DNA from 3 places in the Anaerobacillus sp. MEB173 genome. Region 2 is predicted to be linked to each of the others. Evidence: riboswitches for the same ligand, from Rfam matches in the RefSeq annotation. Region 2 holds a riboswitch; each other region holds the start of a gene.

Region 1 (4,622 bases), on a different contig from region 2:
GCGATAAAAAAGCAGTTAGATAAAATTGCTCACTCGACGTTACTAGGTGCAGCAAATGTTCCGGCAATCGAACTTGCCGATAAATTAATTGAAATTGCCCCAAACAATTTGCAGAGAGTATTTTATTCTGATTCAGGTGCAACTTCAGTTGAAATTGCAATTAAGATGGCCTATCAATATTGGCAAAATAAAGGACAAACCAAAAAATGCAAATTTGTTTCCTTATCAAACGGATATCACGGTGATACGGTTGGCGCGATTAGTATTGGGGCAATTGATTTGTTTCATCGTATCTACGGGGCATTAATGTTTGAGTCCATAAAAGCTCCATTTCCAATTACCTATCGTAACCCTATCGGAAGTAATGAGGATACGATTAGAGATGAAGCGATATCAGCCTTAAGGAGAATATTTGAAGAGCAGCATGAGGAGATAGCTGCGATTACTGTAGAATCAATGATTCAAGGAGCAAGTGGGATGCACGTCATGCCAAAAGGTTATTTAAAAGGCATTGAAAAGCTATGCCGGGAATTTAACATTTTGCTCATCGTTGATGAAGTGGCAACAGGCTTTGGGCGAACAGGGAAAATGTTTGCAGTTGAGCATGAGGGTGTTCAGCCTGACCTCATGACGATAGCAAAAGGGATAACAGGCGGATATCTTCCAATCGCAGCAACACTAACTACAGAAGATGTCTATAACGAATTTTATGGTGAATATGAGGAATTAAAAACATTCTTCCATGGCCATTCCTATACAGGGAATCAATTAGGATGTGCAGCTGCACTCGCTAATCTTAAAATATATGATGAAGAAAATCTGGTAGAACAGGCGGCAAAAAAAGCTAGACTCATAGAGAGTGAACTAAAGTCATTGACAGAGTTTAAACACGTAGGTGATATTCGTCAGTTAGGTTTAATGTGCGGGATTGAATTGGTTAAAGACCAAGATACTAAGGAAGCCTTTCCTTTTGAAGAAAGAGTAGCATACAAAACGACGTTAGAAATGAGAAAGCAAGGGATGTTAACGAGACCGCTTGGGGACATCATTGTATTTATGCCACCATTAGCTAGTACAGATGAGCAATTACTTACCATGATTGAGATTATGAAAAAAGCAATTGAGGTAACAACGATGGATAAAATGTAAGGGGAAGTATAAATTCCGCTCTTAACTGATATGTTAAAAGCGGAATTTTTTTATCTGAAATTCAAAAAATATCATTTATAGAAGATGAAGTAGACCTATTAACGATGAGAAGCACAAATGTTACAATTGACGGAAAAGTCTGTATAATAGAAATAACCATTAAGTATACTAGGATTTGAAATTAGGTGAGAATGTGAAGGGATTAATAGGTCGCAGAATTATAAAAACAGGCATTTCCGTGTTATTAACAGCCTTAATTTGTTTGTCGCTTAATCTGCCGGCAGAGTTTGCCATTATTGCAGCGATAGTAACGATTGAACCGACAGCATCTGCTTCGATAAAAAAGGGATTTGTCCGTTTTCCGGCGTCAGCAATTGGTGCGGCATGGGCCGTTATTCTCGTTTCATGGTTAGGAGAATCAGTCCTTTCTTATACGTTAGCTGCGTTTTTGACAATTTTCTTTTGTCAGAAGCTTAAGCTTCACGATGGGATTCTTGTAGCAACATTGACAGCTGTTGTCATGGTACCAGATATTGAAGGGGACTACTTATTAACGTTTTTATCGAGACTAGGAACAACTACGATCGGTCTAACAGTTTCATCATTGATAAATTTTTTTATTTTACCACCTAAATTTACGCCGCTAATCAAAGAAAAGCTTTATCCAAATTTCCGTATAGCCGGGGAAGTGTTAGCTGAGACAATGAATGGTATTTTACATATAAAGCAAGCTACTGCCCCTGTACCTACTTCCAAGTACTTAGCGTTAAGACAGGGAACAGAAAAGGTAGGTGAGATCATTTCATTTCAGGAGAGAGAATGGAAGTATCATAAAGTAAAATTAAGTGAATATCGTCACTTTTTATTGTTAAAGAAAAAGAATGCAATTATGCAAAGAATTGTGCTTCATTTAGGAAATTTGCAATACGTAGCTGAGCCAGGTTATTTTTCTGAATCAGAAAAAAAATTAATTATGGAAGTCATCCAATCATTTCAATCGATTCTGAATGATCCTTCTTTTACAATCCCGGGGCGGCATTATGTATTAGTATATGATTTAGACCATCATCTTAAATATGAAGCCAATCAGTTGCGAAACTCTAATGAGTATTTTCACCATTTTACTACAAAAAGGGTTGTTTTTTTTGAGTTACTTTCAATCCATGACTCAATCGAGGAGCTTAATCATTTAGTATCAGGAGAGTAATCTCGGTAAAAATGTTATAAATTGGCGAAATGTTGAAGGGTTAGAAAATAAAAAAATATTTGATAATTCGCGGATATATCAATAATGTAAGCGCTCTCTATTGCGTTAGTGTAAAAAAAACTATATTGACAATGTGTGTACTTGGGTTTATTATCATAATAATAATTTTATAGAATAACTTATCAAGAGCGACTGAGGGACAGGCCCGATGAAGTCCAGCAACCTCCAACGAGATGGGATGGTGCTAACTCCTGCAGAATACTTTATTCTGAAAGATAAGGCTAATTAATTGTACGTGACGATTGAGCCTCTTTTCAGATAAAGAGACTCTTATTTTTTTATATTCAAATAGTTTTTAGGAGGTGTTCCTTTTGATAGAGGTAACGGATTTAGTGAAGGAATATAGAACAAAAAAAGGAACAGTGGTAGGTGTTGATCATGTCTCCTTATCAATAAAAAAAGGAGAGGTATTTGGAATCGTAGGTTACAGTGGTGCAGGAAAGAGCTCGCTATTACGCTGCTTGAATTTACTGGAAAAGCCTACATCTGGTCAAATAAAGATAGATGGGCTTGAACTAACACAGTTAAATAAAAAATCATTAAGAGAAGCGAGACAAAAGATTGGCATGATATTTCAACACTTTTATTTAGTTAGTTCAAAAACAGTCTTTGAAAATATTGCAATTGCCTTAAAGGCGGCTGGTAAACCTAAAGATGAAATAAAAAGTAGAGTTGATGAATTGCTGGACATGGTTGGACTTGCAAGTAAAAGCGATCATTATCCGTCGCAATTAAGCGGTGGTCAAAAGCAGCGGGTGGGCATTGCAAGAGCACTTGCTAATGATCCACAAGTATTGCTTTGTGATGAGGCTACGTCAGCACTTGACCCAACAACAACAAAGTCCATTTTATCTTTATTAAAAAAGATAAATCGTGAATTTGGCTTAACGATCGTTTTAATCACTCATGAGATGGAAGTAGTCAAAGAGATTTGTGATCGTATTGCAGTCATGGAAAATGGAAAAGTCATTGAAGAAGGAAATGTCTATGATTTATTTTCATCACCGCAGCAACCTTTGACGAAGGACTTTATTAACAGCGTTTTACAATTTGATTTACCACAGCATTTAATTGATAACCGTAAAGGAAGTATTGTGAAAGTTCAATTCAAAGGAACGATCGCAGAGGAATCAGTGATTTCTGATATTTTTAAAAATTTCGAAGTTAGTGGAAATATCCTCCATGGAAAGATTGAATATATCAAAGAAGTACCTCTTGGAATTTTTATTATGGAACTAATTGGTGAGCAAGCTGAGGTTAACAGAGCGATTGAAGCGATTCGCAATCGTACTGAAAGTTTGGAGGTGATCGCTCATGATCTTAGAAACGTTAGTTAATCTACTGCCAGAGTTAAATAAAGCCTTTTTAGAAACAGTACTCATGGTAGCCATAGCTCTAAGTGTTGCGGTAATTTTCGGATTACCATTAGGAATTTTACTATTTGTAACAGATCGTGGTCTCTTTTTAGAAAATCCTACGATAAAGAGCACTGTTGGCTTTTTCGTAAACTTAATCCGCTCAATTCCGTTTATTATTTTACTAGTAGCATTACTCCCACTGACACAATTAATCGCGGGGACGACAATTGGACCAAAGGCAGCTTCGGTCTCTTTATCTGTAGCGGCAGTGCCTTTTTTTGCAAGATTAGTTGAATCATCATTAAGGGAAATTGATAAAGGGGTAATTGAAGCTGTCGTTTCAGTTGGTGCAACACCATGGATGATCATTAAAGATGTTCTTCTGCCGGAAGCGCGTCCAGGTCTTATTCAAGGTTTAACAATTACAACTATTAGTTTAGTTGGTTATTCGGCGATGGCAGGTATTGTAGGAGGAGGCGGAATTGGCGATTTAGCCATTCGCTTTGGATATTACCGTTATGATGATACGGTAATGATTACAACAATTATTATCTTAATCTGTATTGTACAAATTATACAATTCTCTGGTGATAGAATTGCAAGATTTGTTGATAAAAAATAACACATCAAAGGGGAAACGAAAATGAAGAAATTAACTTCGCTATTATTAGTCTTATTACTTACAAGTATACTAGCAGCTTGTGGAGGTAATGAAGAAACAACGTCTGATGCCGGAGATAAATCTGCTCCTGCTGAAGAAAAACAACAATTAAAAATTGGGGCTACATCTGGTCCGTATGCCGATATGGTGTCAAACGCAATCAAGCCTTTATTAGAAGAAAAAGGAT
Region 2 (4,622 bases):
TTAGAAGATGATGTGACAGTTGGCCACCAGGTCGTCCTTCATAGCTGCACCATTCGAAAAAATGCCTTAATCGGAATGGGTTCAATCGTATTAGACGGTGCAGAAGTAGGTGAAGGAGCATTTATTGGTGCAGGCAGCCTCGTTCCTCAAGGAATGAAAATACCACCAAATTCGATGGCATTCGGTCGTCCGGCAAAAGTGGTGAGAGATTTAAATGAAGCTGATCTAAAAGATATGGCACGTGTAAGAAGAGAGTATGTTGAGAAGGGACAATATTACAAGTCGCTTCAAAATAAGTAACATCCTCTACTACTTAGTATATGAGTATAGTCATGAAAGTTATTATAAGTTGAATGTTGAAAGTTGAAACAAAAAGCAAAGGCCGGTGACCTTTGCTTTTTGTTATGTTTGTTTCTTCTAAGAGATTACAAACCCTATTAAGTTTTAACTTTCAACTTTTTTCTATGATTAAGACAACGCCTGTTGTTTCAATGCTTCCGCTTTATCAGTACGCTCCCATGGCAAGTCAACATCAGTACGTCCAAAATGGCCGTATGCTGCTGTTTGCTTAAAAATCGGGCGACGCAAGTTCAACATTTTAATAATTCCAGCAGGGCGAAGATCAAAGTTACTGCGGATAACTTCCACTAGAACCTCTTCAGACACTTTGCCTGTTCCAAATGTATCAACTGAAATCGATACAGGCTTCGCAACACCAATCGCATAAGCAAGTTGAACTTCACAACGGTCTGCAAGGCCAGCGGCAACAATATTTTTCGCTACATAACGAGCGGCATATGCTGCTGAACGGTCAACTTTTGTTGCATCCTTACCAGAGAATGCCCCGCCGCCGTGACGAGCGTATCCACCGTACGTATCAACAATAATTTTACGACCTGTAAGTCCTGCATCACCTTGTGGACCACCAATGACAAAACGTCCAGTCGGATTGATAAAATATTTTGTATCTTCATCAATTAACTGTTTAGGTACCACTGGTAGAATAACATGTTCTTTTATATTACGTTGAATTTGCTCAAGCGTAATTTCAGGATGATGTTGCGTTGAAATAACAATTGTATCGATACGCAGCGGTTGCCCATTTTCATCGTACTCTACTGTTACTTGTGTTTTGCCATCAGGTCGTAAGTAAGGAAGAATCTCTTCTTTACGTACTTCTGTTAAACGACGCGCTAATTTATGAGCTAAAGAAATTGGTAATGGCATTAAATCAGGTGTTTGATTATCCGCATAACCAAACATAAGACCTTGGTCACCAGCTCCAATTGCATCAATTTCCGCTTCAGTCATTTGCCCTTCACGTGCTTCTAATGCCCGGTCTACACCTTGAGCTATATCAGGAGATTGCTCATCAATCGAAGTTAATACTGCACACGTTTCATAGTCAAATCCATATTTTGCGCGAGTATAGCCAATACCCTTCACGGTTTCACGAACAATTTTGGGAATATCGACATACGTAGATGTTGAGATTTCTCCAGCTACTAGTACAAGCCCCGTCGTTACAGACGTTTCACAAGCAACACGAGCATTTGGATCATTTGTTAAAATCGCATCGAGGATTGCATCTGAAATTTGATCACAAATTTTATCTGGATGTCCTTCAGTTACTGATTCCGACGTAAATAATCGTCGAGTTTTCATTTCTGCCATTTTATATGTACCTCCCTTGCATATCTATTCATTAGGATATGCCAAAAATTGATACGGTACTCATTTCCCTCACACCTACGTGAGTTAAACGTAAAGACCTTCATTTATATATTAATGCCTTAGTTGTAGTATGCTTCGCCGACATTAAAAAAACCCTTTTCCAATTGGAGGAAAAGGTGTTTACTCGATTGCCTTTCGCCTCTTATCATTCAAGACATCTGTCTTGCAGGTTAGCACCTTTTCACCATCAGGTGTTGGTTGCTGGGTTTCTTCGGGCCTGTCCCTCCACCGACTCGGGATAAGAGTATCCGTTCGCGTCATATCATATCGCAGTTAGAAAAAGATGTCAACTTTTTCTATTTTAGAGTTGGTTAAAAGTTAAAAGTTGATTTTGTGGATTTAGAGGAGGGTATTGTGGTCTTCAAAGCATAGACATAAAAAAGGATCTCGAAAATCGAGATCCTTTAACTTTCAACTTTCAACATCAGTACGGCGTATCATCATGACGGTTTGTTGTCGATTGCTGTTGTGTTTCATTCGGTAACTTTTCCTCAAACTCTCTCGGTTTCACTTGACTATACACACCACTAGCGGTGAGACCAATAACGAGAGCAGTTAGTACTTGATTGCTCCATTCTTGCGGAACAAAGATAATAATGCAAGCAAAGCCTACTGCAAGCAAGGCGCGATATTTTTTATCAATATTAAAAGCATTCCCTACAACTGTAACAAGGGCTGCAACGACGGCTGCTATAGTCGCTAAATCAAACATGCCAAATTCTAACATTAAGATCAGCTCCTCTTTTTCCTAACATATCCTATGCGGCTTTGGCAAAAAATGAAACTATGAAATTGCCAGAAGAAATGTCTGAAATTTACGTTTTTTTATTAAGGTTTAGTAAAAGATTTATTTGGCTTAATTAGTACATTATAATAATGAAGCTATTCATCATAGTTGGTCTTGTTCTGTAATCATTATAAACAAAATGAAAAAAATTGATCATTAGTATAGACTAATTAAAATAATGTGTTATACTATTTTTAAATCAAACAACAAATCGAATGCATATGATAAACATATATAAATTAACTAAGGAAGGGTTTTGTTGCGAATGAGTACTATCAGCTTTGATACTGAATTAGATCATCTTTTAAATGGGAAGAATACAAATTTAAATCTTCCAATATCTCAATTAGTTGAAAAATCTTTAATGAGAAAAGAAGGAAAGCTAACTGCTACTGGAGCCCTTCTTGCAACAACTGGAAAATATACAGGTCGTTCACCTAAAGATAAATTTATAGTAGATGAACTTTCAGTACGCGATAAAATCAATTGGGGTTCCGTTAACCAGCCAATTAGCTCTCAGGTTTTTGAAAATCTATATAAAAAGGTTCTTAACTACTTAAAAGAACGTGATGAAATCTTTGTTACTCAAGCATATGCAGGTGGAGATAAAAACTATCAACTACCAATTCAAGTCATTAATGAGTTTGCTTGGCATAATCTATTTGCTCATCAATTATTTATTCGTCCAACTCAAGAAGAGCTTGAAAATCATAAAGCAGAATTCACAGTTATTTCTGCACCAGGATTTAAAGCAAATCCTGAAATCGATGGAACAAAATCAGAAACATTTATTATTATTTCATTCGAGAAGCGTACGGTTCTTATTGGTGGTACTGAATATGCCGGTGAGATTAAGAAATCGATCTTCTCAATCATGAACTACCTGTTACCAGAGCAAGATATTCTTTCAATGCACTGCTCTGCTAACGTTGGCCACGAAGGTGATGTTGCTTTATTCTTCGGTCTTTCAGGGACAGGTAAAACAACACTTTCTGCTGATCCTAACCGTAACTTAATTGGTGATGACGAGCATGGCTGGTCCCCTACTGGTGTATTTAATATTGAAGGCGGCTGTTACGCAAAGTGCGTAAACTTAACATATGAAAAAGAACCGCAAATTTGGGACGCTATCCGCTTTGGATCTGTATTAGAAAATGTCGTAATTGATGACAAAACTGGATTAGCTGATTATGACGACGTTTCATTAACTGAAAATACCCGTGCTGCATATCCTATTGACGCAATTCCAAATGCTGTCATTCCAAGTGTTGCCGGACATCCAAACACAATTATTTTCTTAACTGCTGATGCTTTCGGAGTTTTACCTCCAATCAGTAAATTAACAAAAGAACAAGCGATGTATCACTTCTTATCAGGTTATACTAGTAAATTAGCTGGTACTGAGCGTGGTATTACATCACCTGAAGCAACATTCTCAACATGTTTCGGTTCACCGTTCTTACCTCTTCATGCATACCGTTATGCTGAAATGCTTGGAGAAAAAATTACACAGCATGATGCTCAAGTATTCTTAGTGAACACTGGTTGGTCTGGTGGTGCTTACGGTGAAGGTAAACGTATGAACCTTTCTTACACTCGTGCAATGGTTCAAGCGGCACTTCAAGGCGAACTTAACAACGTTGAAACTGTTGTTGATCCGATCTTCGGTTTACATGTACCACAACATTGCCCAGGTGTACCTGATGAAGTACTATTACCTAAGCAAACATGGGCTAACCCAGAAGATTACGACCAAAAAGCAACTGAGCTTGCATTACAATTCAAAGAAAACTTCACGAAGTTTGACAACGTATCAGACGAAATCAAAAACGCAGGACCACGTGTTTAATTAAAAATTAATAATTAATAATTAAAAGAGTCTCAATAACGAGACTCTTTTTTTTTTAGAACTTCGAAGCCATACTCTAAATCTTCTTTACCATCAAACAATTATTAATTATAAATTATTAATTATAAATTGCCTTTCCTCAACCACTCACACAACTCCTCCACCACTTTTCGATTCTCTGCTAATGGGAAAAAGTGATCGTAATCTTCGAAAATCCAGGTCGTTACGTCTTTTCCATTTTCATTTAATGCT
Region 3 (4,622 bases), on a different contig from region 2:
GACTTTAAAATACTTGGTATGTAAATCTCTTCATTACTATAATGAGAATTTGCTAGATTCTTATCTCGGTCAACCTCTTGAGATTGAAAAAATACATACGCTTGCTCGTAAAAATGGTTCCGCGACTCCGGACTTTGACAAGCAGTAATATATTCAAAGGCATCACGCAGCTCTGAATGGATATATATCATTAAATCCTTGTTAGTTCCTGTCCAATATCCAAGTTCTCGGACCGAACCAGTAAGCAGTGTGGAACGGATGAAAGTAGAATATTGCTTTTTCTCATCATGAGATAGAACGTTCGCATCAAGAAGATCATCAATGAATGGATACGTGATTCCATATGCATAGCCAAGTCGAATTGCTGTTTCAAGCTTCTGTGTGCGTTTTTGTGAAGAAGTTCCCTCATCCATTTCTTCTAGTTCATGCATCAAGACACCGGCAATAATTTTGATAAGTTTTCGCTGGGCATCTTCGGCATCCATCCCTTCTGGAAGGCGAGAAGCAACAGTTTTTAATTTGCTCATGAGCCAAATCATCGTCGATTCAAGCCTTTCTTTTTGAGCAAATCGGTACAGCGAAGCAATGCTGTATGATTCGTTTTTTTCACTGGCTATTGCTGAAATAAGGTGATGCTTTAGTTTATTAACTGCCCGAGTAATCCTCTCCTGTGTAGCAGGTGTTCCCAAATCCTTTCCTAGATCACGCATAAAAATATAGGAGATACTCCGTTCCAAATACCGATCCAACTTCCCAGTGACATTCAACCATTTGATGTAACTGTAGTACGTTTTAGAGTCCTGTTTTTCATTTCGTCGTGACAACAATGAAAACAATGAACGACGGCGGATATGCTCTTTTTCCCATGATTTGAAATCGATTGTTAATGTTTCGATATAACTCTTGTCAATGACTTGAGCATAAAGCGCTTTGTAATATTTCGTTGCCTTCTCCTCAGCAAGCTTATAGTAAGCATCTTCGTTTTGTAGTAACTCCTCATTCATACAATTCAGTACCTTTCCTCATGGTCTCTTTTCTCTATTTGTATGCAAGTTGAATCATTCTAAGTCAAAAAGGATTAGCCATCACGGATCAATGCACAATAGGCAAAAACTCACCATGTTCCGTCCATGTCCCGCCTTCTGATAAGGAGGAAAGTCGCTGCATGATGACTTTAGTTTCTTGTTCATCAGCTTGCCAAACTGCACCTTGGTCAATAGTCATTGGGTACACTTTTGCCGACTGTGCACCTTCTTCATCAATTGCTACTTGCAAGACTGCACTTTGTCTGGCAGTCTCTACTGAACTTGTTGTAAAAATAAAATTACCTAAACTGTAGGCAATCAGCTTCCCATTATAATATTCAAGCCCTTGCAACACATGAGGATGAGCACCAATTACCAAATCGACGCCTAAGTCGATCAATGTATGAGCCATTTCCCTGTCAGACGTACGAGGATAGTCCGCTAACTCTTCACCCCAATGCATATAAACTATCGTTATGTCAGATGCATGAACTGCTTGTGAAGCAACATCATATACTCGCTCGACTTGATAACCACTTGCTAAACCAGGCTGATTCTCTCCGGCATACCAAGAAACTGCTGGTAACACTGAACTAAACCCTAGAAAAGAAATCGTCTTTCCTCTGACTGTCACTTGTTTTGCCCTGTATGCTTCAGCTTCGTTCATTCCACCACCTACATAGACAATCCCTTCCTCAGTAAGGTGATGTAATGTATCCGTAAATGCCTCAATTCCGTAATCCAAACTATGATTATTGGCGACAGTAACAAGATCAACTCCTGCCCATTTCATTCCTTTGATAAGGTTAGGATGACTTTGAAACGCATAACTTTTATTTGAAGCTACCCCTTTTTCACTTACAGCTGTTTCAAGGTTAACCATGGCAATGTCACTTTCCTCAAGATATGGTTTTGCCTGTTCCCACGAATATTGATAGCCATACTCTTCTATGTAAGGAGCGACTTTCCCGGCAGCCATCGTATCCCCTGCAAATGAGAATGTAATTGGTAGGGCGGGTTCCTGTTCACTTTCTGTTACAGGTACTGTATCCTGCTCTTTCCGATGATCTTGCTCAGCTGTTTTTTCTTCTTCGGTGCCGTTTGCTGGTGCTTCCACATCATATTCAGTCTCTTCCTCACTATGATTTGTACATGCTGTTATGATTGAAATAAGCACAATTGCAATTACGGTTAAATACCATTTCTTGTTCATAGTTCTCCCCCAAATTGATTAATAGACCAATTTCGACAAAACGATATTTCAAAAAGCGATAGAGTGTACTGATGATGAAATTCAGTTCTGTCATTTAAGATTTCTACTTTTCTGCTTGAATTTACCATATTGATAGATTAGTGTCCAATTGCCGGAAAAGCGCAGGTGCTGGAGCTGGACAATTAAAAAAAGGATACCTCAAAGTAAATCTCTCCTCGATTGTTACAAAACATAGATGCGGCAACATCTATATTTTCGAGGGGATTTTGCTTTGTTTCAAGGCATCCTATACTCTATCTATTATTAAATTCCGCAAGCTAGCGTTCCGTTTTTTTGGAAATACTTCTGATGATATTCTTCTGCTTGATAAAACTCTTTTGCTGGAGAAATTTCAGTCACGATTTTTTTACTGCTTTTCTGATTTAGCTTAGATTTTATCCTCGCTGCTACTTCTAGTTGTTGAAGGTTTTGAAAGAAAATAACAGAACGATATTGCGTTCCTACATCGATACCTTGACGGTTCATTGTAGTCGGATTGTGGCATTCAAAAAATTTTATGACTAGCTCTTCGTACGAAATTTTCCACGGATTGTACCAAATCTCGATAGCCTCAGCATGTCCTGTTGTCCCTGTTTTTACTTCCTCGTATGATGGACTCTCAACATGTCCGCCTGTATACCCTACTCTTGTTTCTTCCACTCCGCGAATCCCTTCAAAAAATGCTTCAACACCCCAAAAACAACCTGCTCCAAATACTGCTTTTTCCATTTATTCTCGCTCCTTTTTTTGAGCGATAAAGCTTCCTTCCATAAGAAAAACCTCTCTAAATAGTAGAGAGGTTATCGTATATGTATACGATCCTCTCATCTCCCAAGGTTACAAACCTTGCAGGAATTAGCACCGTTTAAATCAATCATTGATTTAATGGTTGCCGGGTTTCAAAGGGCCAGTCCCTCCACCACTCTGGATAAGAAGTCTATCGCTAGAATTTTTATTTGTTGTATTGAATTTTATATGATCCATTATTATTTTGCAAGTCTTTTTATATGTGCAAAACTTTTTTTATAAATAATTTCTACAATGTAAGCATTTACAACGACAAAACTTTCATGAACTAATATTCCTATTACACATTTTCAACCCCCACAATAAATACGTCATCCCCTATTTAAACCGCATTCTCAAAGGCTTTAATGGACATGTAGATCGACTTCCTCCCTAATTTATTATTAAAAGTGAGATGAGTAACATTATATTATCGACAATTTCCAAAAAATGAAGTCGAAAAAAAGGCATTGAATCATTGTACATAGTGAGTTAATATAAACATCGTTCAGTGATTGTTACTATTTTACAATCAGAAAAAAATTACGATGAAAACATTTTGAAAGGATGAGTATTGTTGTTAATTACAGAAGTGGTAGCACACAAAGGAACTGAGGAAGCGTTAAAAGAAAAGCAATTTATGGTCAAGGAAATTTTGGAGTCAGAAGAGCTTAGCCATGGTTTACAAAACCCTGATCTTATCATTCTCTATGAAAAGGTAGAATGGAGAAAAATTGTTTTTCTAAAAGAAACAAATGGTATTGTCGAAAATAAAGTGAAAACTGAAGAGTTTGTTAAAATTATTAAAAATGAAAAAAACTCCTCCTCATCAAAATGTCTTAAAGTATACTTATTAAGCGAAGAACAAACACTGAATTCGGTTATTAAGGAAATTCAACGTAATTATTAATTTTTTTACTCGTGCACCTAAGACAACAAACATCAATTGATACGATACTCAACGGGAATGTCTCACTAGTGACAGCTCTCCTCAAATACATCACTATGCTGTACGGCTGATATGGTGGTTTGAGGGACTGCACTAATAAGGCATTCCCTTCTTAGATACAATAACCTCCCTATTCTTCAAAAACTTCTAAATTATTTTAAAACTACCCACAAATTGTTCCCGAGCTTTATCCAATGATCAAGTTGGCATGTTGCTGCAAATTTATTGACATTGACCAACGGGTCAGATAGTATGTAGGAAATATTTTTCTACAGAGGAGTATAAATTTGTGTCGATTAGAGTCATGATTTTTCTTTTCATTTATTTTATTCTAAGCTTTTATGTTGCCTACAATGGCTGGGCATGGTTAAAAAAAGTCTATGGATTTCGCTATAAAAAAACATATTTTCTCGTCATGTTTTTTATTTCAATTTCATTTTTCCTTACGCGGATGATCGTCGTTCCTGGTCTTAGTTGGGTCGCATACGGTTGGCTTGTGATGTTTGCTTATGGACTTGTCCTTTTTCCTGTTATGAATTTGATTTACTTTTTGACGAAAAAAAGAGCGATAAAGTGGTTAGGATTTGGCGTTCTTTCCTTTTATTTGTTC

What was found. Region 2 has a riboswitch for S-adenosylmethionine ahead of metK (methionine adenosyltransferase). Riboswitches for the same ligand answer to the same signal wherever they lie in the genome.
Region 1: another riboswitch for S-adenosylmethionine. It lies ahead of ACJ2A9_RS07430 (methionine ABC transporter ATP-binding protein); the one in region 2 lies ahead of metK (methionine adenosyltransferase).
Region 3: another riboswitch for S-adenosylmethionine. It lies ahead of msrA (peptide-methionine (S)-S-oxide reductase MsrA); the one in region 2 lies ahead of metK (methionine adenosyltransferase).

What each region holds. Positions count from the first base shown of each region.
Region 1 is NZ_JBJMAU010000002.1:580,017-584,638, reverse strand. It holds gene bioA (adenosylmethionine--8-amino-7-oxononanoate transaminase) at 1-1,149, shown strand, start outside; gene ACJ2A9_RS07435 (FUSC family protein) at 1,343-2,356, shown strand; SAM riboswitch class I at 2,533-2,638, shown strand; gene ACJ2A9_RS07430 (methionine ABC transporter ATP-binding protein) at 2,728-3,753, shown strand; gene ACJ2A9_RS07425 (methionine ABC transporter permease) at 3,731-4,396, shown strand; gene ACJ2A9_RS07420 (MetQ/NlpA family ABC transporter substrate-binding protein) at 4,418-4,622, shown strand, end outside.
Region 2 is NZ_JBJMAU010000018.1:21,929-26,550, reverse strand. It holds gene ACJ2A9_RS20075 (gamma carbonic anhydrase) at 1-300, shown strand, start outside; gene metK (methionine adenosyltransferase) at 469-1,665, opposite strand; SAM riboswitch class I at 1,874-1,979, opposite strand; gene ACJ2A9_RS20065 (hypothetical protein) at 2,159-2,461, opposite strand; gene pckA (phosphoenolpyruvate carboxykinase (ATP)) at 2,787-4,370, shown strand; gene ACJ2A9_RS20055 (alpha/beta hydrolase family protein) at 4,493-4,622, opposite strand, start outside.
Region 3 is NZ_JBJMAU010000001.1:134,339-138,960, reverse strand. It holds gene ACJ2A9_RS00645 (polyprenyl synthetase family protein) at 1-1,004, opposite strand, end outside; gene ACJ2A9_RS00640 (CapA family protein) at 1,093-2,238, opposite strand; gene msrA (peptide-methionine (S)-S-oxide reductase MsrA) at 2,542-3,006, opposite strand; SAM riboswitch class I at 3,099-3,212, opposite strand; gene ACJ2A9_RS00630 (hypothetical protein) at 3,641-3,973, shown strand; gene ACJ2A9_RS00625 (metallophosphoesterase) at 4,302-4,622, shown strand, end outside.